Regions from separate parts of the Burkholderia sp. FERM BP-3421 genome, predicted to be linked through region 2. Evidence: predicted binding sites of a transcription regulator. Region 2 holds the regulator's gene; each other region holds the start of a gene.
What was found. The regulator LexA, encoded in region 2, represses DNA repair genes until DNA is damaged. The targets are predictions, from matches to a motif close to ACTGTATNNNNATACAGT.
Positions count from the first base shown of each region.

Region 1: imuA (translesion DNA synthesis-associated protein ImuA) is a predicted target of LexA. The motif match lies at 2,120-2,137, and genes of this name have one in related genera.
Region 3: recA (recombinase RecA) is a predicted target of LexA. The motif match lies at 1,702-1,719, and genes of this name have one in related genera.

Region 1 covers NZ_CP117782.1:2,639,579-2,646,771, reverse strand. Annotated here, with positions in the region: gene Bsp3421_RS27890 (FkbM family methyltransferase) at 310-963, shown strand; gene Bsp3421_RS27885 (sensor histidine kinase) at 930-1,946, opposite strand; gene imuA (translesion DNA synthesis-associated protein ImuA) at 2,151-2,873, shown strand; gene Bsp3421_RS27875 (Y-family DNA polymerase) at 2,797-4,275, shown strand; partial or broken gene Bsp3421_RS27870 (PHP domain-containing protein) at 4,282-5,109, shown strand; gene Bsp3421_RS27865 (error-prone DNA polymerase) at 5,322-7,193, shown strand, end outside.
Region 2 covers NZ_CP117782.1:1,346,731-1,353,923, forward strand. Annotated here, with positions in the region: gene Bsp3421_RS21925 (sulfate ABC transporter substrate-binding protein) at 1-564, opposite strand, end outside; gene lexA (transcriptional repressor LexA) at 833-1,474, shown strand; gene Bsp3421_RS21935 (hypothetical protein) at 1,522-1,839, shown strand; gene Bsp3421_RS21940 (DUF2939 domain-containing protein) at 1,878-2,489, shown strand; gene Bsp3421_RS21945 (universal stress protein) at 2,577-3,068, opposite strand; gene nodI (nodulation factor ABC transporter ATP-binding protein NodI) at 3,299-4,213, shown strand; gene Bsp3421_RS21955 (ABC transporter permease) at 4,217-5,044, shown strand; gene Bsp3421_RS21960 (hypothetical protein) at 5,063-5,485, opposite strand; gene Bsp3421_RS21965 (permease) at 5,568-6,626, opposite strand; gene Bsp3421_RS21970 (hypothetical protein) at 6,912-7,097, opposite strand.
Region 3 covers NZ_CP117782.1:2,372,379-2,379,571, reverse strand. Annotated here, with positions in the region: gene Bsp3421_RS26745 (sensor histidine kinase) at 1-864, opposite strand, end outside; gene Bsp3421_RS26740 (response regulator transcription factor) at 880-1,608, opposite strand; gene recA (recombinase RecA) at 1,811-2,884, shown strand; gene recX (recombination regulator RecX) at 2,884-3,675, shown strand; gene Bsp3421_RS26725 (DUF2889 domain-containing protein) at 3,754-4,437, shown strand; gene sucC (ADP-forming succinate--CoA ligase subunit beta) at 4,477-5,643, shown strand; gene sucD (succinate--CoA ligase subunit alpha) at 5,714-6,595, shown strand; gene Bsp3421_RS26710 (TerC family protein) at 6,725-7,193, shown strand, end outside.

The DNA of each region.
Region 1 (7,193 bases), 1.3 Mb from region 2:
ACCGATTACAGGCGAGACGTAACCGGGCGCGGATGTGATTCACGCCGGGCGAAGCCCGGGCGTCGAAAATCTCCCGGGCCTCGCTGTGTATTATTGAAATCCTGCGCGAAGGTGCGTGAATAAATATTCAACGAGGGATGTTCGTGAAAGTTGCTTACATATTGGCGTCAACGAGTCACGGAACGCTTATCGTCAACAGAAGTGACGAAAATCGTAGCGAAGCGTACGGTACCTACGGTGTAGGGTGGGATTCTGGAGACCGGGGGATTTTATAAGAGCGACGTCGAACTGCTCAATTCGATCCTGAGGATGAAGGTGCGCGCGCTCGGCGGCCGGCGGCCTGTCGTGGCAATCGACTGCGGCGCGAATATCGGCGTACACACGATAGAGTTTGCGCGGGCGCTGGGCGATGCGGGCAGCGTCATCTCGATCGAGGCGCAAAAGCCGGTTTACTATGCGCTGTGCGGAAACATCGCCATCAATAATTGCTTCAATGTCGACGCCAGAAACGCGGCGATCGGCGGCGAGGTCGGATCGTTGAAGGTGCCGTTCGTCGATTACCACCGGAAATCCAGTTTCGGCAGCCTGGAGCTGGTGCATGGTAAAAAGAATGAGGATATCGGCCAGCAAATCAACTACGGCGCGGGGTACGACGTTCCGTTAATCACACTCGACTCGTTAGACCAGCCGCATGTCGACCTCGTTAAGATCGATGTCGAGGGCATGGAGGAGGCGGTCATTGCCGGCGGGCTGGAAACCTTGCGGGCGTCCCGCCCGGTCTTGTTCATCGAGAAGATCAAGTCGAACCTCGGCAGCATGCATCGGACGCTGATCGATTTCAAATACGACATCCATGATCTCGGCCCCAACATTCTCGCAGTATCGAGCGATGAGCCGGCATCGCGGGAAATCCGCGCCTTGATCGACGCTCAGTTCGAATCACCCCCGTCCGGCGACGCCTGACCGGGTTGCGCATCGTGCGTGACGAGCGATTGGCAGGGGAGCGTGACCATGAAGGCCGTGCCCTTGCCGACGTCGCTTTCCACGGAAATATCTCCACCCAGGACTTCCACGAGACCTCGCACGACCGCGAGGCCCATGCCGTATCCGGAGACCCCCGGGCTATCCTGAAACTGGCTTTGAAAGAATGGCGAGAACAGGAAATTGATCTTGTTCCTGTCGATGCCGATTCCCTCGTCGATGACTTCAATTTTTGCGTGCGAACGGCCTGACTCCGCAAGAATCGCGCATCTTATTTCGACGACGCCATGTGGCGAGTACTTGATCGCATTCTCGACGAGATTGTCGATGATCTGTTGCACGCGTTGCTCGTCGGAGAGGAATGTCGATAGGGACGTGTAAAACGTGGCCTGAAGCCGGATGTCCTTTTTATCGGCCATCGGCTTGAATCGGCGGACAGCTTCGGCGGCGATCGAGCGAAGATCGATCGGGGCGGTGCGCAGGTTGATCTTGTGCGTCTTGAACCGCAGGTAGTCTGTCAGATCCCGCATATGGGTTTCGATGTGCTTCACCGCCTGGTCGATGTTGATCACGGCGAGCATCAATTCGCGGCTGGTGGCGTAGTGCGAGATGTTTTCCGTGGCGGATACGATCGTCTGCAGCGGGTTGCGGAGTTCGTGGTTGATCGCGGCGAGAAACACCTGCTTGGTGTGCGACACCTGATGGGCCGTTCGCAGCGCCCGGCCGAAGTTCTGGATCGATCGGGAAAAGATCAGGATTGCAACGAAAAACAGCACGGAGACGCCGATGTTGCTGTAGAGCAGAATGTTTCTGTTCCGCAGCGCCTGGGCCGGCAGCGCATCGCGCCGTCTGACTTCGGAGAGTCCGATCACGCCGACGAAGCGGGCGTAGGCCGTCTCGAAGATGGCGGACGTATCGATCAATGAATCGGTCACGGGTGCTCCGCCCGCCGGAAAGCGAGCCATCAACGCATCCATCTCGGAGACGGCATGGCTGAGATCCTGAATGATCGATGAGGTCGGCCAGGCCGCGAAGATGTCGCGGTGCCGAGCGACGGGACCTGCAGGATTTCAAGGGCGGGAGTCGCCAGCAAACCCGGGGTCGGCATGGACTGTGCGCAACATCGTCATTGTCCTATACTGTATAAATATACAGTTATGGGTGGCGTCATGCCCGCATCCTCCGTTCTTCCCGAAACCCTTCATCCGTCCCTGTGGCGCGGCTCCCAGCTCGCGCGCGGCGTGCCGCGCACGATCGAGACCGGCCATCCGTCGCTGTCGGCCGAGTTGCCCGGCGGCGGCTGGCCGCTCGGCGGGCTGACCGAGCTGCTCGTGCCGCAGGCCGGCTGCGGCGAGCTGCGCCTGCTCGCGCCGGCGCTCGTCCGGGCCGTCAGCGCGCAGCGGCCGCTCGCGCTCGTGCAGCCGCCTCACGTGCCGGAAGCGCGCGCGCTGGCCCGGCTCGGCCTGCCGCGCGACGCGCTGCTGTGGCTGCGCGCCGCGCGCAGCGCGGATGCGCTGTGGACGGCCGAGCAGATCCTCAAGGCCGGCTGCTGCGGCGCGCTGCTGCTGTGGCAGCTGGATACGCGGCCCGAGGCGCTGCGCCGGCTGCACCTCGCGGCCGCGCGCGCGTCCGCCACCCTGTTCATCATGCTGCGGCCGCTGGCCGCCGCGCAGCAGCCGTCGCCGGCGCCGCTGCGCGTCGCGCTGCGGCCCGAGCCCGGCGGCATCGCGGTCGACATCATCAAGCGCCGCGGGCCGGCGACGAGCGGCGCGCTGTCGCTCGCGCTGCTGCCGTCGCCGATCCTGGGGAGCCGTCATGCGCGTTTTTCTCGGCGTCCATCTGCCGTCCCTGCCGCTGGACGTGTTCCGGCCGCGGCAGCCGATGCCGCCTGAGTCCGATTCCGGCTGCGCAGTGCTGGAGCAGGGCGTGGTGTTGCGCGCGGACGCGGCGGCGCGCGCGGCGGGCGTGCGCGTGGGCATGAAGCGCGGCGGCGTGCTGACCGTCGCACCCGCCGTGCGGCTGCTCGAACGCGATCCGGCGCGCGAGGCGGACGCGCTGCGCGCGGTCGCGCTCGCGTTGCTGCGCTTCGCGCCGAACGTGACCCTGCAGGACGAGGCGACGCTGCTGGTCGAGATCGGCGCGAGCCTGCGGTTGTTCGGCGGCCTGCCTGCGCTGTGCCGCGCCGCGCGCGCGGCGCTCGCGACGCTCGGCTATCGCGCGCGCATCGGCGTCGCGCCCACGGGCGGCGGCGCGTGGCTGCTCGCGCGCGCCGGCCTGCGGCGGCCGCGCCGGGTGTTGCGGCGCGCGTCGCTCGAGCGTGCGCTCGCCTGCGTGCCGTGCGCGCTGCTGCCTGCGGCCCGGCCGTTCGCGGCCTGGTTCGACGGGCTCGGCTGCCGTACGCTCGCCGACCTGCGCCGCCTGCCGCGCGCCGCATTGCAGCGGCGCTGCGGCACCGCGCTCAGCGGCGCGCTCGACCGCGCCTACGGCGATGCGCCGGAGCTGTTCGAATGGCTGCCGGTGCCGCCGGTGTTCGATGCGCGGCTCGAGTTGCCGGAGCGGGTCGAGCACGCGGAGGCGGTGCTGTTCGTCGCGCGGCGGCTGATCGCGCAGCTGGGCGGCTGGCTGGCCGCGCGGCAGCTGTCGCTCACGGCGTTCGAATGCCGGCTCGAACATGAGCGCGGGCGGCACGCGCTGCCGCCGACCGTGCTCGAACTCGCGTTCGCCGCGCCGACGCGCGACGAAGCGCACTGCGTGCGGGTGCTGGGCGAGCGGCTCGCGCGTGTGCCGCTGCCGGCCGCGGTGATCGCGGTGCGCCTCGTCGCCACGCGCGTGGTCGAGGCCGCGCCGCCGCCCGACGATCTGTTCCCGGAGCCGGGCGGCACGCCGGAGGCGCGCGCGCGCCTGTTCGAATTGCTGGGCGCGCGGCTCGGCGCGCACAACGTGCTGCGCGCCGCGCCCGTCGACGACTACCGGCCCGAGATCGCGAACCGCTGGATTCCGCTCGGCGAGCCGTCCGGCCGGGCCGGCGAGCCCGCGCACGCGGCGCCCCGGCCGGCCTGGCTGCTGGCCGAGCCGCTGCCGCTCGCGGAGCGCGACAACCGCCCGGTGTACCGCACGCCGCTCACGCTCGCATCGGCGCGCGAGCGGATCGAGGCGGGCTGGTTCGACGGCGCGCCGCGCGCGCGCGACTACTACGTCGCGCAGGACGACGCGGGCGCATGCTACTGGGTCTATCACGGCCGGACGGCGCATGACGGCGAGCCGGGCTGGTTTCTGCACGGTTTCTTCGGGTAGGCGGCGATGCTGAGCACGCTGCCGGCGCCGCCCGATTACGCCGAGCTGTTCTGCCGCTCGAATTTCTCGTTCCTGCACGGCGCGTCGACGGCCGACGAACTGGTCGAGCGCGCGGTCGCGCTGCGCTACCGCGGCCTCGCGATCACCGACGAGTGCTCGCTCGCGGGCGCGGTGCGCATGCATGTCGCGGCGAAGGCGGCGGGGCTGCCGCTCGTGGTCGGCGCGTATTTCGAGGTCACGCCCGACGAGGACGGGCAGGGCTTCGGCCTCGTGCTGCTCGCGCGCGATCGCGATGGCTACGGCAACCTGTCCGAGCTGATTTCCTGGCTCAGGATGCGCGCGCCGAAGGGCACCTACCGGCTCGCGCGGCAGGAGCTGGCGGCGCCGCCCGAGGCCTTCGCGCACCTGCGCGGCATGCCCGGCTGCTTCGCGGTCCTCGTGCCGCGCTATCCGGCCACGGCCGATCAGCTGTGCTACGAATATCCGCGCGAGATCGTGCCGCCCGGCCATACGCCGGCCACCTATCTGGCGCAGGAAACCTGGAAGGGTGCGCAGGCGCGCTATCCGTACGGCGTGCCCGGGAAGGTGCGCGAGCGCATCGAATACGAGCTGACGCTGATCGCCGACCTGAAATACGAGGCGTACTTCCTGACGGTCTACGACATCGTCAGCTACGCGCGCAGCCGCGACATCCTGTGCCAGGGGCGCGGCTCGGCCGCGAACTCGGTGGTGTGCTACTGCCTGCGCGTGACCGAGGTCGATCCCGAGCGCAGCACGCTGTTGTTCGAGCGCTTCATCAGCCGCGAGCGCGGCGAGCCGCCCGATATCGACGTATATAGCCCCCTTTTTTCTACCGATGAGCGGCACGCTTGCCTGCCAGCCTTTTGCCTCGGTACTTCACCCCCTTAGATGAATCGGTAGATATACGGAATCAATCGGGATAGCGCGAAAGAGCATCGCTTCCCAGAGCGCCGGCCACACAGAGCGCTCGGATGTCTGACGGATGTCCTGTTCAACGGAAATGTTCTACATCGGTTGTAAATCTCATGGACACATTGCCTCTCTCGTTGCCGGCATATGCCGAGCTCTTCTGCTTATCGAACTTCACTTTCTTGGAGGGGGCTTCGCATGCAGAGGAGCTGGTCAAGCGAGCCGCCCAGCTGGGTTACTCTGGGATTGCCATCACGGACGAATGCTCTTTGGCGGGAGTTGTACGGGCACATGTAGCAGCCAAGGATCTAAATTTTCCGTTGGTCATCGGGTCGTACTTCAAGCTGACTCAGGCCGATTCGTCGCCGGCTTTTGATCTGATCTTGCTTGCACAGAACCGCGAAGGGTATGGCAATCTCTCCGAGCTCATCACGCTGGCACGCATGCGCTCACCCAAAGGTGGATATCGCCTCATGCCACAGGACCTCTTGAAACCGGAGAAGGTGCATGCCCATCTGAGAGGAATGCCAGGGTGCCTCGCAATCTTGATTCCCAAGTTCCCCGCGGATCCGGAAGTGTTGGATGCCCAAGTTGAGTGGCTATGGGAGACGTTCCCCGGGCGTGCATGGGTCGGCCTATGTCTGCATCAGCGCGCCATGGACAATCTTCATGCTGGTGTTGTCGAACACATAGCGTATGGCAATGGTGTCCCAGTTGTTGCAGTCGGGCATGTAACCATGCATGTCCGTTCCAGGAAGCCGCTGCAGGACACAATGACGGGGATCCGTATAGGTAAGCCTGTTGCAGAGTGCGGCTATGAGCTTGCACCGAATGCCGAGCAGCATTTGCGGGCGCGGATACGTCTGGCGCATCTCTATCATCCAAACGCATTAAGCGAGACGGTCGCGATCCTTTCGCGTTGCGGGTTCTCGCTCGATGAGTTGCGTTACGAGTATCCCGATGAGCTAGTACCGGCTGGACTCACACCAACTGAATATCTGCGACAGGAAACGTACATGGGAGCGCATCGTCGCTTCTCGAGCGGCATCCCTCTCAACGTGCAAGCGCAGCTCGAACATGAGCTCGAACTGATCACGGAGTTGCGCTACGAGCCATACTTTTTGACCGTATATGACATCGTCAAATTTGCTCGTAGCGAAGGAATTCTCTGCCAGGGGCGTGGATCAGCTGCGAATTCTGCAGTCTGTTATTGCCTTGGCATAACGGAGGTGGATCCTGCACGATCAACGATGTTGTTCGAACGGTTCATCAGCCGGGAACGTAATAGTCATCCGGACATCGATGTCGATTTCGAACATCAAAAGAGAGAAGCCGTCATGCAGTACATCTATCGAAAGTATGGTCGTGACCGTGCGGCTATTGCTGCCGCGGTATCGACGTACCGTGCAAGAGGCGTGCTTCGGGATGTAGGGAAAGCAGTCGGTGTTGATGCCCAGATTGTCGATCGAGTTGCCAAGGCGCATCACTGGTTCGACGGTACGGCAGATTTACTCGAGCGATTTACAGAGTCAGGGTTGGATCCATCAGCACCCGTCATTCAGACATGGGCATCGCTTGCCGCTCAGCTGTGTGGTTTTCCTCGGCATCTTTCTCAGCACTCCGGTGGCTTTGTCATCAGCCGAGGCAAGTTGTCACGCCTTGTACCGATTGAGAACGCGGCAATGCAGGATCGTAGCGTGATCCAGTGGGATAAGGATGATCTCGAGTCGCTCGGGTTGCTCAAAGTGGATGTGCTGGCGCTGGGAATGTTGAGCGTCATTCGTCGGGCGCTTGACCTCATATCCCTGGACCGCGATCAGCCATTTGAGATGCAGGATATCCCGTCAGAGGATCCGGAAACGTACGACATGATCTCGAAGGCAGATACAGTCGGGGTATTCCAAATCGAGTCGAGAGCGCAACAGTCGATGTTGCCGCGATTGAGACCACGGACGTTCTACGATCTTGTGATTGAGGTGGCGATCGTG
Region 2 (7,193 bases):
GGTCTGCTCGTTGCCGCCCGGCTTGTGCTGCGCGTACGCCCACGCCGCCAGGTAGTTCCAGCGCGCGCCGCCCGAGGTCTTCGGATTCGGCGTGACGATCGACACGCCCGGCTTCACGAGGTCGTCCCAGTCCTTGATGCCCTTCGGATTGCCCTTGCGCACCAGGAACACGATGGTCGACGTATAGGGCGACGCGTTGTCCGGCAGGCGCTTTTGCCAGTCCTTCGCGAGCAGCCCCTTGTTGGCGAGCGCGTCGATGTCATAGGCGAGCGCGAGCGTGACGACGTCCGCCTGCAGCCCGTCGAGCACCGAGCGCGCCTGCGCGCCGGAGCCGCCGTGCGACTGCTTGAAGTTGACGGTCTCGCCGGTCTTCGCCTTCCACGCCTTGCCGAACGCCTGGTTGAAGTCCTGATACAGCTCGCGGGTCGGGTCGTACGACACGTTCAGGAAGGTGGTATCCGCGTGCGCATGGGCCACGACGCCGAGCGCCGCCGCCGCGCCGAGCGCGAATGTCGCCATCAGGCGGCGCACGCCGCTCGCTAACCCCGTGTTGCGCTTGACCATCCGTTGTTCTCCGGTGTGTGGTGGTTTGTTGCAGATGCCGAGCCAGTCTAGCGAACACCTTTCATCATTAAAAATAATCGTTCCTCATTTTTTAATACCCAAAAGTGGTAATGACGGCCTGATCGGCGGCTGAGGCAGATGGAGCGGCGCTGTGACGGCGCGACGAGACGGCGAAACCGGCGCGATAGCGACGAACTTCACGTAACACTTGAATTTCGCCGGATACTGTATAAAAATACAGATCACTGTCTATCCATACAGTCATGCCATGATCAAACTCACCGCCCGTCAGCAGCAAGTAGTCGACTTGATCCGCCGCGCGATCGAGCGCTCGGGGTTCCCGCCCACCCGCGCGGAGATCGCGGCCGAGCTGGGTTTCAGCTCGCCGAACGCCGCCGAGGAACATCTGCGCGCGCTGGCGCGCAAGGGGGTGATCGAGCTGGCGGCCGGCGCCTCGCGCGGCATCCGCCTGCTCGGCCTGGAAGATGTGCCGCACCAGCTCACGCTGCCGCACGCGACGCTGATGCAGCTGCCGCTCGTCGGCCGCGTCGCGGCCGGCAGCCCGATCCTCGCGCAGGAACATATCTCCCAGCACTACGCATGCGACCCGGCGCTGTTCTCCAGCAAGCCCGACTACCTGTTGAAGGTGCGCGGCCTGTCGATGCGCGACGCGGGCATTCTCGACGGCGACCTGCTCGCCGTGCAGAAGCGCACCGAGGCGAAGGACGGCCAGATCATCGTCGCGCGGCTCGGCGACGACGTCACGGTCAAGCGCCTGAAGCGCCGCCCGGGCGGGCTCGAGCTGATCGCCGAGAACCCCGATTACGACAATATTTTCGTGAAGGCCGGCAGCGCGGAGTTCGCGCTGGAGGGCATCGCCGTCGGATTGATCCGCTCGGGCGAGCTCTGATCGCCGCTGATCGTCATTCCGTCGTCCGTCAGGATCTGGAGAACACCATGGAACGCCTTGCCCGCCTGCTGCCTTTTCGTCCGTTCGGCCGTCTGCGTCACCTGCGCGGCCGCACGCCCTGCGCGCCGCTGGCGGCCGTGCAGCCCGCCGCGGCCCCCGAGGCCGGGCAGGCTTCGCTGCTGCCGTCGTCGCTGCCGGCGTTCGCGCGCGTCTCGCTGAATGCCGGGCTCAATCACGCCGAGCCGGCGCGGCGCGCGCCGGTCCGCGTCTATCACGGGCAATCGCGCGTGATCATGGTCGGCACGCTCGACGCCGTGTGCCGCATGATCGATCGCTGCATCGCAGAGGAACGTTCCGCGGCGTAATCGTGTCTCTGCTACGGAACATTTCCGACGGAGGCCGATTGAACCCATCCACGAGCCGGACCAGCCGGCTCAAACCGATACTGATCGTCGCCATAGTCGCCGCGATCATTGCGATTATCGTCTACGCGTATGTGTCGCCTTATCTCGCGCTCAGGCAACTGAAGCAAGCGGTCGACGCGCGCGATGCGCAGGCCATCAGCGCATACGTCGACTACCCGGCGCTGCGGGTCAGCCTCAAACAGCAGGTCACCGGTGAGCTGATGCGCCGTATCGACGCGCGGCAGCGCGACAACCCGCTCGCGATTCTCGGCGCGCTGGTCGGCTCCGCGTTGATCGGCCCGCTGGTCGACGCCTATGCGACGCCCGACGGCGTGGCCGCGTTGCTGAGCGGCATGCCGCCGCGCGGGCAGCCCGGTGAGCAGCCGCCGAAGCTCGACAACGCCCCCGCGCAAGCGGCCGGCGCCGCGCCGCCGGCGTCCAGCGCACCGCCCGACGCCGACGAGGCGTCGCCGCAAACCAGCGCGGGTTACCGGAATATCGACGAGTTCGTGGTCACGTATCAGCGCAACACGGGCGACGCGCGTTACGCGGCGATCTTCCACCGCGACGGCTTGTTCGGCTGGAAACTGTCGGCCATCGACCTGCATTGACGAATGCCGCGCAAGGTGCGACCGGGGTCGCGCCGCCTGCGCGCGGCATCGGGTGAGACGAGCATCTCACCCCGTCGCACGCCACGCTCAGTGGCTGGCGGCCGCTTCCTTCTCCTTCGCGCTCTCCGCACGCTGCTCCGCCGACGACGAGCAGGCCACGAGGATGCTGCACGACACGCGGTCGAGCAGCTGCGTATTGCCCGAGCCCATCCACCAGCGCGACAGCCCGCTGCGGCAGCGATGGCCGACCACGACAAGATCCGCGCCCAGCTGGGTCGCGAGATTCGCGATTTCGTCGATGGGATAGCCGAACGCGAAGTGGCCCTGCGCCTGTACGCCGCGCTCGGTCAGCCAGTTCACACCTTCCGCCAGGATCTCCCGCGCGGTTTCCTCGAAGCGCCCGCAGGCGACATCGGTCAGGAGTCCCGCGCTCTGCGCGATGCTCGTGCGCATGTCGACCACCGACAGCAGGTGGGTCTCGGCCTTCAGCTCGAGCGCCAGATCGGCGCCGCAGCGCAGCGCCTTGCGACCCTCGAGCGTGCCGTCGTAACACAGCAGGATTTTCTTGTAGCTAGCCATGACGCCTCCCATTTGTGACAACGCGGCCCTTGAATCAATCATGGTGCGTCGCAAATTTTGATGCAAGGGATGGAAAACGCTGATGCGCGGCGTCGTGCAAATCCGCGATGATGCACTGCACGAACACGGTCCGGCGCGCGCCGGACCCGTGCATCGCGCGCTGAAACCGGGCAGCCGATGCACTAGAATGGCCCGCTCGTCTCGACCGATTCCAACCACGCGTGCCGCCCATGCCCGTCGCACCGATCGATTTCCAGGAAGTGAAAAAAAGTTACGACGGGCGGCTCGTCGTCGACGGCCTGTCGTTCCGCGTGCAGCCCGGCGAGTGCTTCGGCCTGCTCGGTCCGAACGGCGCGGGCAAGACCACCACGCTGAAGATGCTGCTCGGCATCGCGCATCCGGATGCGGGCGCGATCACGCTGTGCGGCGAACCCGTGCCGCGGCGCGCGCGTCACGCGCGGCAGCGGGTCGGCGTGGTGCCGCAGTTCGACAATCTCGATCCCGACTTCACGGTGCGCGAGAACCTGGTCGTGTTCAGCCGCTACTTCGGACTGTCGGCCTCGGCCGCGCGCGCGCTCGTCGCGCCGCTGCTCGAATTCGCGAAGCTTGAGAACAAGGCCGACGCGAAGGTCGGCGAACTGTCCGGCGGCATGAAACGGCGCCTGACGCTCGCCCGCGCGCTCGTCAACGATCCCGACGTGCTGGTGCTCGACGAGCCGACCACCGGCCTCGACCCGCAGGCGCGCCACCTGATGTGGGAACGGCTGCGTTCGCTGCTCGCGCGCGGCAAGACCATCCTGCTGACCACGCACTTCATGGAGGAGGCCGAGCGACTGTGCGACCGCCTGTGCGTGATCGAGGAAGGCCGCAAGATCGCCGAGGGCGCGCCGCGCGCGCTGATCGAATCGGAGATCGGCTGCGACGTGATCGAGATCTACGGGCCCGAGCCCGCACGCCTGCGCGACGAGCTGGCGCCGCTCGCGGCGCGCACCGAGATCAGCGGCGAGACGCTGTTCTGCTATGTCGCCGATCCGGAGCCGATCCACGCGCGCCTGAAGGCCCGCGGCGGGCTGCGCTACCTGCATCGACCCGCCAATCTCGAAGACGTGTTCCTGCGGCTGACCGGCCGCGACATGCAGGATTGAACGATGGACACCCGCCACTACCCGCTCGCCGAGCCGCGTCCCGCGGACTCCCGCTTCGCGCTCGCGCTGCCCGCCAACGCGACCAACTGGATCGCGGTCTGGCGCCGCAACTATCTGGTGTGGAAAAAACTCGCGGTCGCGTCGATGCTCGGCAACCTCGCGGATCCGATGATCTATCTGTTCGGGCTGGGGTTCGGGCTCGGCCTGATGGTCGGCCGCGTCGACGGCGTGTCGTACATCGCGTTTCTCGCGGCGGGCACGGTCGGATCGAGCGTGATGATGTCCGCGAGTTTCGAGTCGATGTATTCGGGGTTCTCGCGCATGCACGTGCAGCGCACCTGGGAAGCGATCATGCACACCCCGCTGTCGCTCGGCGACATCGTGCTGGGCGAGATCGTCTGGGCCGCGAGCAAGGCCGTGCTGTCGAGCTGCGCGATCATGGTGGTGGCGGGCCTGCTCGGCTATGCGAGCTTTCCGTCGATGCTGGTCGCGCTGCCCGTGATCGTGCTCGCGGGCCTCGCGTTCGCGAGCGTGGCGATGATCGTCACCGCGCTCGCGTCGTCCTACGACTTCTTCATGTTTTATCAGACGCTCGTGATGACGCCGATGATGCTGCTGTCCGGCGTGTTCTTCCCGATCACGCAGTTGCCGGCGTTCGCGCGGCACGTCGCGTACGCGCTGCCGCTCGCGAATGCCGTCGACCTGATCCGTCCGGCGATGCTCGGCCGCCCGGCGAGCGACGTCGGCGTGCACCTCGCCGTGCTGGCCGCGTACGCGGCGGGCGGCTTCCTGGTGTCCGCGCGCCTGTTCAAGCGGCGCATGATGCGCTGACCGGGCGTCACGCGCGCGTCACTCGTCGTCGTCGCTCCAGGGGATGTCGACGTCGGTCAGGAACGCGACGGTCGCGAGCGGGCCGCCTTCGTAGCGGCCCGGCTTGCCGTCCGCGCGATGCCAGTCGACGCGGAACATCGTGCCCGGATCGTCGGCCACCAGATAGACCGTGCGCAGTTCCTCCTCGTCGGCTTCCTCGACCGGGCCGTCGAACGACACCAGCATCTTCTGCGGCCACAGGCCGTTGACGGGATCATAGATGCGCTCGCCCTGCGGAATCTCGATGCTCGCCTCGACGCCGATCGTCGCCGACGCCTCGATGATCATCTTGCCGAGCGCGTTCAGCACGGCCGTCGCGCGCGCCGAATTGGCCTGGCGGATCGCCAGGTCGCCGCGCGTGAGCGCCTGTTCGAGCTTGGGGTGTACCTTGTGTTGCGTCATGCGTTTTCCTGATTGCTTCTGAATAATGGCCGGGCCGGCGCCGATGACCGCCCCGGAAATCGACTGGCGCCGCGAGCGGCGCTCAGAAACCGAGCGCCACGGCGGCAAGCCCGCTGATGATCCCGAATCCGACCACCAGCAGCGCGACGAGCGTGAGCATGTACGGCTTGAACGAACGCGCGAGCATCGCGAGCGACGGCACGCTGATGGGCGGCAGCGTCATCAGCAGCGCGGCGGCGGGGCCGACGCCGATGCCGAGCGTCAGCATCGCCTGGATGATCGGCACCTCGCCCGCGGTCGGGATCACGAACAGCATGCCCGCCACCGCGAAAGCGACGATCCAGCCGAGCTGGTTGCCGATCTCCGGGCCGACGTGCGGGAACAGCCACGCGCGCGCCGCGCCCAGCAGCAGCACGAGCACGATGTACTCGGGGATCAGCCGCAGCGCCATCCGCGCGAACAGCTTGAACCAGCGCACGAACGCATGGCCGGCGGCGGCCTGCTCGGCGGTCAGCTGCGCGAGCCGCGCCTCGTCGAACGGACGCGCTTGCGGCGCGGCGAGCCGGTTCAGCAGATAGCCGATCCCGAACACCATCGCGACGCCCAGGACGAGCCGCAGCGCACTCCACTGCCAGCCGAGCACGAAGCCCATGAACACGAGCGCGGCGGGATTCAGCACCGTGTTGCCGAGCCAGAACGCGACCGCGCCGCCCGGCGACGCGTCGCGCTCGCGCAGGCCCGCCACCACGGGCGCCGCGCAGCAGGTGCACATCATGCCGGGCAGCGACAGCAGGCCGCCCGCCGCGACGCTGCCGAACCCGGTCCGGCCGAGCACGCGCGCGACCCAATGAGCGGGCAGCAGCGCCTGGACGCCGGAGCCCAGCAGCAGGCCGAGCACCATCGCCTGCCAGATCGCCTTGCCGTATGCCCACGCGTAATCGAGCGCGGCCTGCAGCGACGGCGACGGCGGCGTGGCGGCCCCGCCCGTCAGGATCGACTGGCCGATCGAATGATGTTCGGCCGCGGTGAAGGCCTTGTGGTAGTAGGGGAACCACTTGACGTAGAAGAGCCCCGCCACGGCGAGCAGCAGGAAGGTCATCCATCCCAGCGCCGAAGGCGGGGCGGTTCGGGTTGTATTCATCGTTGTTCTGATACGGAAACGGAATCGGAGCATGCGCATCGCCCATCGTCCCGCCCCAAGGCGCGCCGAGGGCCGCGACCCGAGCCGACGCACGGCGTCGGAACGACCGGCTTGCAACTGCGAAACGGTGGATTATCTCACGGTGGGGGCCGCCGGCGCGCCCTTCTCGCGACAGGCACGCCGCGCGCCCCGGTGGTCGCGAAGCGCGACACCGGGCTCATGCCGACGAGGCCGGCCGGTTTGTTGCGGCGCACGACGCCGCCCGGCCCGCCCTGATGCGCCGAGTTACGGCGCGGGATTCGGCTGCAATTCGTGCAGCGCGGCGATTTCCGCGAGGATCTCGGGCGTCAGCTTCACCTCGAAGCTGCCAAGGTTTTCCCGCTTCCGAATGCCTGCCGTGAATGCCTCGCTGTCGTCTGTCGCCGGACGACCCGCTTGCGCAAGCTGCGCGAGCCGCGACGTCACCCACATTGGGCCGGAGCCGGGATGTCAACGCCCGGGTCCGCTTGCCGAACTGCTCGTGGCTGGTGCGTACGCCGGCGGGATCGTAATGCCGGCCGCCCTGTT
Region 3 (7,193 bases), 1.0 Mb from region 2:
GTCCGCGATGAAGCGCTTTTGCAGCGCCATGTTCTGTTCGAGCCGCGCGAGCAGATCGTTGAACGAGGTGACGAGCGGCTCGATCTCGGGCGGCGCGCGCTGCGCCTCGACGGGCGACAGGTCGTCCGGGCGGCGCCCCCGGATGTGCGCCTGCAGTGCGGCGAGCGGCGCGAGGCCGCGCGACAGCCCGAACCAGACGAGCAGGATCGCGAGCGGCAGGATCACGAATTGCGGCAGGATCACGCCCTTGATGATGTCGTTCGCGAGCGCGTTGCGCTTGTCGAGCGTCTCGCCGACCTGCACGAGCACCGGCTGCGTACCGCGCGCCTGCGGCAGCGCCACAGTCGTATACGCGACGCGGATGTCGTTGCCGCGCAGCAGGTCGTCGCGGAACACCACGACGCCGGGCGGTGGGCGGTCCTCGTCGCGCGGCAGCGGCATGTCGGCCTCGCCCGACACCAGCTCGCCGCGCGCACCGAGCACCTGGAAGTACACGCTGTCGACATTGTCGGCGCGCAGCAGGTCGAGCGTCGCGGGCGGCAGCGTCAGCTCGGCCACGCCGTTGACCGGCGTGATCTGGCGCGCGAGCACGTAGGTGTTGGTTTCGAGCGCGCGGTCGAAGGGCCCGTTCGCGATCGTCTTCGCGACCAGATAGGTGACGGCGATGCTCATCGGCCACAGCAGCAGCAGCGGCGCCAGCATCCAGTCGAGGATCTCGCCGAACAGCGAGCGCGGGCGCGCGGTTTCGGCGGGCTCGATGTCGTCGGGCGGGGCGAACGGGTTCGCGTAGCGGGCGTCGCGCGCGGCATCCGCCGCGTCGGCGGCGGGCGGCGCGCGGCGGGCGGAGCGGGCCGGGGTGGCCATCGCGGCGGCCGCGCGTCAGCGCAGCGACGGGCTCGCGGCGGCTGGCACGGGCGAGGCTGCAGTACCCGGCTCGGCCGGCGCGGCTTTTTCGAGGCAATAGCCGAGGCCGCGCACGGTCGTGATGCGCACGCCGCTCGGTTCGATCTTCTTGCGCAGCCGGTGTACGTAGACCTCGATCGCGTTGTTGCTGACTTCCTCGCCCCATTCGCACAGATGGTCGACCAGCTGCTCTTTCGATACGAGCCGGCCGGTTCGCTGCAGCAGCACCTCGAGCAGGCCCAGTTCGCGCGCGGACAGGTCGAGCACGTGGTCGTTCGCGTAGGCGAGGCGCCCGACCTGGTCGAATGCGAGCGAGCCGTGGCGGAACACGCTCGGGCCGCCGCCCGCGCCGCGCCGGGTCAGCGCACGCACGCGGGCTTCCAGCTCGTTCAGCGCGAACGGCTTCGCCATGTAGTCGTCCGCGCCGAGGTCGAGCCCTTTCACGCGTTCGTCGACGCTGTCGGCGGCGGTGAGGATCAGCACGGGCAGGGTGGAATTGCGGGCGCGCAGCCGGCGCAGCACGTCGAGGCCCGGCATGCGGGGCAGGCCCAGGTCGAGGATCAGCAGGTCGAAAGCCTGCATCGACAACGCGGTGTCGGCCTCGATGCCGCTCTTCACATGGTCGACGGCATAGCCCGATTGGCGGAGTGACCGGGTGAGACCGTCCGCGAGTATGCTGTCGTCTTCGGCAATGAGAATTCGCATGATGCGCACCGATAGCCGGCCGCAGGCGCGGGCGCAGCTGTCTCCGCTGTTGTCGGGTGGATGCAGCATCCGCATCGCGGGCTTGCATAAACCACTGTTTTTTTATACAGTGTCTGCATTCGTGCACCTAACGGCTCATCCGGGCCGGGTCAGAGCCGGTGCATCCGTATCAGACGCTGCTCATCATAGCAAAGGACGATTCATGGAAGATAGCAAGAAGGGTTCCGGGATGACCGCGGAAAAGAGCAAGGCGCTGGCGGCTGCGCTCTCGCAGATCGAGAAGCAGTTCGGCAAGGGCTCGATCATGCGCCTCGGCGCAGGCGAAGCGGTCGAGGACATCCAGGTGGTGTCCACGGGCTCGCTGGGTCTGGATATCGCGCTCGGCGTCGGCGGCCTGCCGCGCGGCCGGGTGGTCGAGATCTACGGCCCGGAATCGTCCGGCAAGACCACGCTGACGCTGCAGGTGATCGCCGAGATGCAGAAGCTCGGCGGCACGGCGGCGTTCATCGATGCCGAGCACGCGCTCGACGTGCAGTACGCGGGCAAGCTCGGCGTGAACGTGCAGGAGCTGCTGATCTCGCAGCCGGACACGGGCGAGCAGGCGCTCGAGATCGTCGACGCGCTGGTGCGCTCGGGCTCGATCGACATGATCGTGATCGACTCGGTCGCGGCACTGGTGCCGAAGGCCGAAATCGAGGGCGAGATGGGCGATTCGCTGCCGGGCCTGCAGGCCCGCCTGATGTCGCAGGCGCTGCGCAAGCTGACGGGCACGATCAAGCGCACCAACTGCCTCGTGGTCTTCATCAACCAGATCCGGATGAAGATCGGTGTGATGTTCGGCAACCCGGAAACCACGACGGGCGGCAATGCGCTCAAGTTCTATTCGTCGGTGCGTCTCGACATCCGCCGGATCGGCTCGATCAAGAAGAACGACGAGGTGATCGGCAACGAGACCCGCGTGAAGGTCGTGAAGAACAAGGTCTCGCCGCCGTTCCGCGAGGCGATCTTCGACATCCTGTACGGCGAGGGCATTTCCCGTCAGGGCGAGATCATCGATCTCGGCGTGCAGGCGAAAATCGTCGACAAGGCCGGCGCCTGGTACAGCTACAACGGCGAGAAGATCGGCCAGGGCAAGGACAACGCGCGCGAATTCCTGCGCGAGAATCCGGAAATCGCCCGCGAGATCGAGAACCGCATTCGTGAATCGCTCGGCGTGAGCGCGATGCCGCAACGCGTGGCGTCCGAGGCCGCCGAAGTCATGGACGACGAGGAGTGATGAGACGAAGCCGGCGCGACGCGGGTTCGCCGGACGCGGAACGGCAGACGCCGGCCCGCCCGGGCACCGCGGCGCGCGCGCCGGGTTCGATCGAAGGGCGGCCCTCGGGCCGCCCGCTGGCGAGGGCATCGGTTGATGCCCTCGCGTCGTTTGAGCCGGCCGAAACGGATCCGTTCGGCGTCGATCCGCGCGAGGCGTTCGATGCGCATGATCGCGCGCGCGCCGCGGACGGCGGTGATGTCTATACCCGCACGAGCCAGTCGCCGCGCCGCGGCGCGCGGCGCGCGACGGCGCGCGGTGAAAGTTTCGAGGCGGTCGCCGACGGCGCGCCGCAAGCGCCTGCCCGCTCGCTGAAGGCGCGCGCGATCGGCTATCTGTCGCGCCGCGAGTACAGCCGCACGGAGTTGGCGCGCAAGCTCGCGCCGCACGTGGAGGAAAGCGACGATCTCGACGCGCTGCTCGATACGCTCGAGCGCGAAGCCTGGCTGTCGGACGAGCGCTTTGCCGAAAGCCTCGTGCATCGGCGAGCGTCGCGCGTCGGTTCGGCGCGGATCATGAGCGAACTCAAGCGGCACGCGCTCGACGATGCGCTCGTCGAGACCGTCGGCGCGCAGTTGCGCGACAGCGAGTTCGCGCGCGCCCAGGCGGTGTGGCGCAAGAAGTTCGGCGTGCTGCCGCAGTCGCCCGCCGAGCGCGCGAAGCAGATGCGTTTTCTCGCGATGCGCGGTTTTTCCGGTGCGACGATCAGTCGCTTGCTGAAGGGCGACGACGACGTGTACGTCGACGATTGAGCGGCCGTCCGGCGCGCGCTGCTTTGCTGCGCTGCACCGAAGCGTCCGCGCCCGGCCCCATGCGGCGCGGCGCGAACTATCTCGAATACCCAGTATGCTAAAATCCCTGGGTTTTCCTCTTCGGCCTCATCCTCCCGCATGCCGCTATCCGAGCCCGTACCCCGCCAGTTGCGACATCGACGCGCAATCCGGGCGGAAGCCTACGAGCGTGCCGACGGCTTGTGGGATATCGAAGCCTGCCTGACCGACCACAAACCGCGCGATGTCGCGCTGGCGGCGGGCATCAGGCCGAACGGCCTGCCGATCCATGAGCTCTGGCTGCGTATTACCGTCGATCGCGGGCTCACCATCGTCGACGCCGAGGCATCGACCGACTGGGCGCCCTATCCCGGGCAATGCGAAGCCGCCAATCCCGCCTACCGGGCCCTTATCGGGCTCAATCTCCTCGATCACTTCCGCCGTGATGCGTCCCGACTTCTGGGCGGCATCGCGGGCTGCACGCATCTCACCGAGCTGTGCGCGGTCCTGCCGACTGCGGCCATCCAGGCATTTGCCGGGGATGTGTGGAGCACGCGCGAGGGCAAGGGCGGCGAAGCCGCGACCGAGCCGCCGTTTCAGCTTGGTCGCTGCCAGGCGCTGCGCTTCGACGGCGAGGCGGTGCGGCAGTTCTATCCGACCTGGTTCGGCGCGAGCCGGCCGGAGCGGAGCGGCGGGCGCGGCTCAGAGAATCAACCGGAAATCGTCACAAGAAGCGACTTTTAATCGACTTTTTATCCAACTCTCAGACTGAAGGAATCACGCATGAAGATTCACGAGTACCAGGGTAAGGAAATCCTGCGGAAATTCGGTGTCGCGGTACCGCGCGGCAAGCCGGCGTTTACGGTCGACGAGGCCGTCAAGGTCGCGGAAGAGCTGGGCGGCCCGGTGTGGGTCGTGAAGGCGCAGATCCATGCGGGCGGCCGCGGCAAGGGCGGCGGCGTGAAGGTCGCGAAGTCGCTCGAGCAGGTTCGCGAATTCTCGAACCAGATCCTCGGCATGCAGCTGAAGACGCACCAGACTGGTCCGGAAGGCCAGAAGGTGAACCGTCTGCTGATCGAGGAAGGCGCCGACATCAAGAAGGAACTGTACATCGGCATCGTGATCGATCGCGTCTCGCAGAAGGTTGTCGTGATGGCGTCGAGCGAAGGCGGCATGGACATCGAGGAAGTGGCCGAGAAGACCCCGGAAGCGATCCACAAGGTCGCGGTCGAGCCGTCGAAGGGCCTGCAGGACGCGGAAGCCGACGATCTCGCGAAGAAGATCGGCGTGCCCGACGCATCGATCCCGCAAGCGCGCGAAATCCTGAAGGGTCTCTACAAGTCGTTCTGGGAAACCGACGCGTCGCTCGCCGAAATCAACCCGCTCGTCGTCACCGGCGACGGCAAGGTGATCGCACTCGACGCGAAGTTCAACTTCGATTCGAACGCGCTGTTCCGCCACCCGGAAATCGTCGCGTACCGCGATCTGGACGAAGAAGATCCGGCTGAAGTCGAAGCGTCGAAGTTCGACCTCGCGTACATCTCGCTCGACGGCAACATCGGCTGTCTCGTGAACGGCGCAGGCCTCGCGATGGCGACGATGGACACGATCAAGCTGTTCGGCGGCGAGCCGGCGAACTTCCTCGACGTGGGCGGCGGCGCGACGACCGAGAAGGTCACGGAAGCGTTCAAGCTGATGCTGAAGAACCCGGACCTGAAGGCGATCCTCGTGAACATCTTCGGCGGCATCATGCGCTGCGATGTGATCGCGGAAGGCGTGATCGCAGGCTCGAAGGCGGTGAACCTGAGCGTGCCGCTCGTCGTGCGCATGAAGGGCACCAACGAGGACCTGGGCAAGAAGATGCTCGCCGAATCCGGCCTGCCGATCATCTCGGCGGACAGCATGGAAGAAGCCGCGCAGAAGGTCGTCGCGGCAGCCGCGGGCAAGTAAGGCGCTGCATTGCATTGAACACGCAGGGCGGCGCGCGATGTCGCGACGCCCATCGAACAGAGGTCAATACATGTCGATTCTGATCAACAAAGACACAAAGGTCATCACGCAGGGTATCACCGGCAAGACTGGCCAGTTTCACACGCGCGCATGCCGCGAGTACGCCAACGGCCGCGAAGCATTCGTCGCGGGCGTGAACCCGAAGAAGGCCGGCGAGGACTTCGAAGGCATTCCGATCTACGCGAGCGTGAAGGAAGCGAAGGCCGAGACCGGCGCGACCGTGTCGGTCATCTACGTGCCGCCGGCAGGCGCCGCGGCTGCGATCTGGGAAGCGGTCGAGGCCGATCTGGATCTCGCGATCTGCATCACGGAAGGCATTCCCGTGCGCGACATGATCGAAGTGAAGGACCGCATGCGCCGCGAAGGCCGCAAGACGCTGCTGCTCGGCCCGAACTGCCCGGGCACGATCACGCCGGACGAACTGAAGATCGGCATCATGCCGGGTCACATCCACCGCAAGGGCCGCATCGGCGTGGTGTCGCGCTCGGGCACGCTGACGTACGAAGCGGTCGCGCAGCTGACGGCGCTGGGCCTCGGCCAGTCGTCGGCGGTCGGCATCGGTGGCGATCCGATCAACGGTCTCAAGCACATCGACGTGATGAAGATGTTCAACGACGATCCGGATACGGATGCGGTCGTGATGATCGGTGAAATCGGCGGCCCGGACGAAGCTGCGGCAGCCGAGTGGATCAAGGGCAACATGAAGAAGCCGGTGGTCGGCTTCATCGCCGGCGTCACGGCGCCTGCGGGCAAGCGCATGGGCCACGCCGGCGCGCTGATCTCGGGCGGTGCGGATACGGCCGAAGCGAAGCTGGAAATCATGGACGCGTGCGGCATCACGGTCACGCGCAATCCGTCGGAAATGGGCCGCCTGCTGAAGGCTGCGCTCTAAGTCACGGGTCGCTCCACGAAAAACGCCGGCTCCGCCGGCGTTTTTTGTTATTCTCGCGAAACATTTTCGTAAGGTGACGGACGCGGCGTGGCTGCATTCGTCGTCCGGTTCACTTCCTGCGGCTCATCCATGTTCGAATTCCTCGCAACGCTTCACTGGGGCGCGGTCGTTCAGATCGTCCTCATCGACATCCTGCTCGGCGGCGACAACGCGGTCGTGATCGCGCTCGCCTGTCGCAATCTGCCGAGCGAGCAGCGGGTGCGCGGCGTGCTGTGGGGGACCGCCGGCGCGATCGTGCTGCGCGTCGTGCTGATCGCGTTCGCGGTCGTGCTGCTCGACGTGCCGCTCCTCAAGTTCGCGGGCGGCATCCTGCTGCTGTGGATCGGCGTTCGGCTGATGGCCCCGGCCGAGGAGGGCCACGAGAACATCCGGCCGGCCGACAAGCTGTTGAGCGCGGTCCGCACCATCATCGTCGCCGATGCGGTGATGAGCCTCGACAACGTGATCGCGATCGCGGGCGCGGCCGAGCAGGCCGACCCGTCGCATCGCATCGCGCTCGTGATCTTCGGCCTCGTGGTCAGCATTCCGATCATCGTGT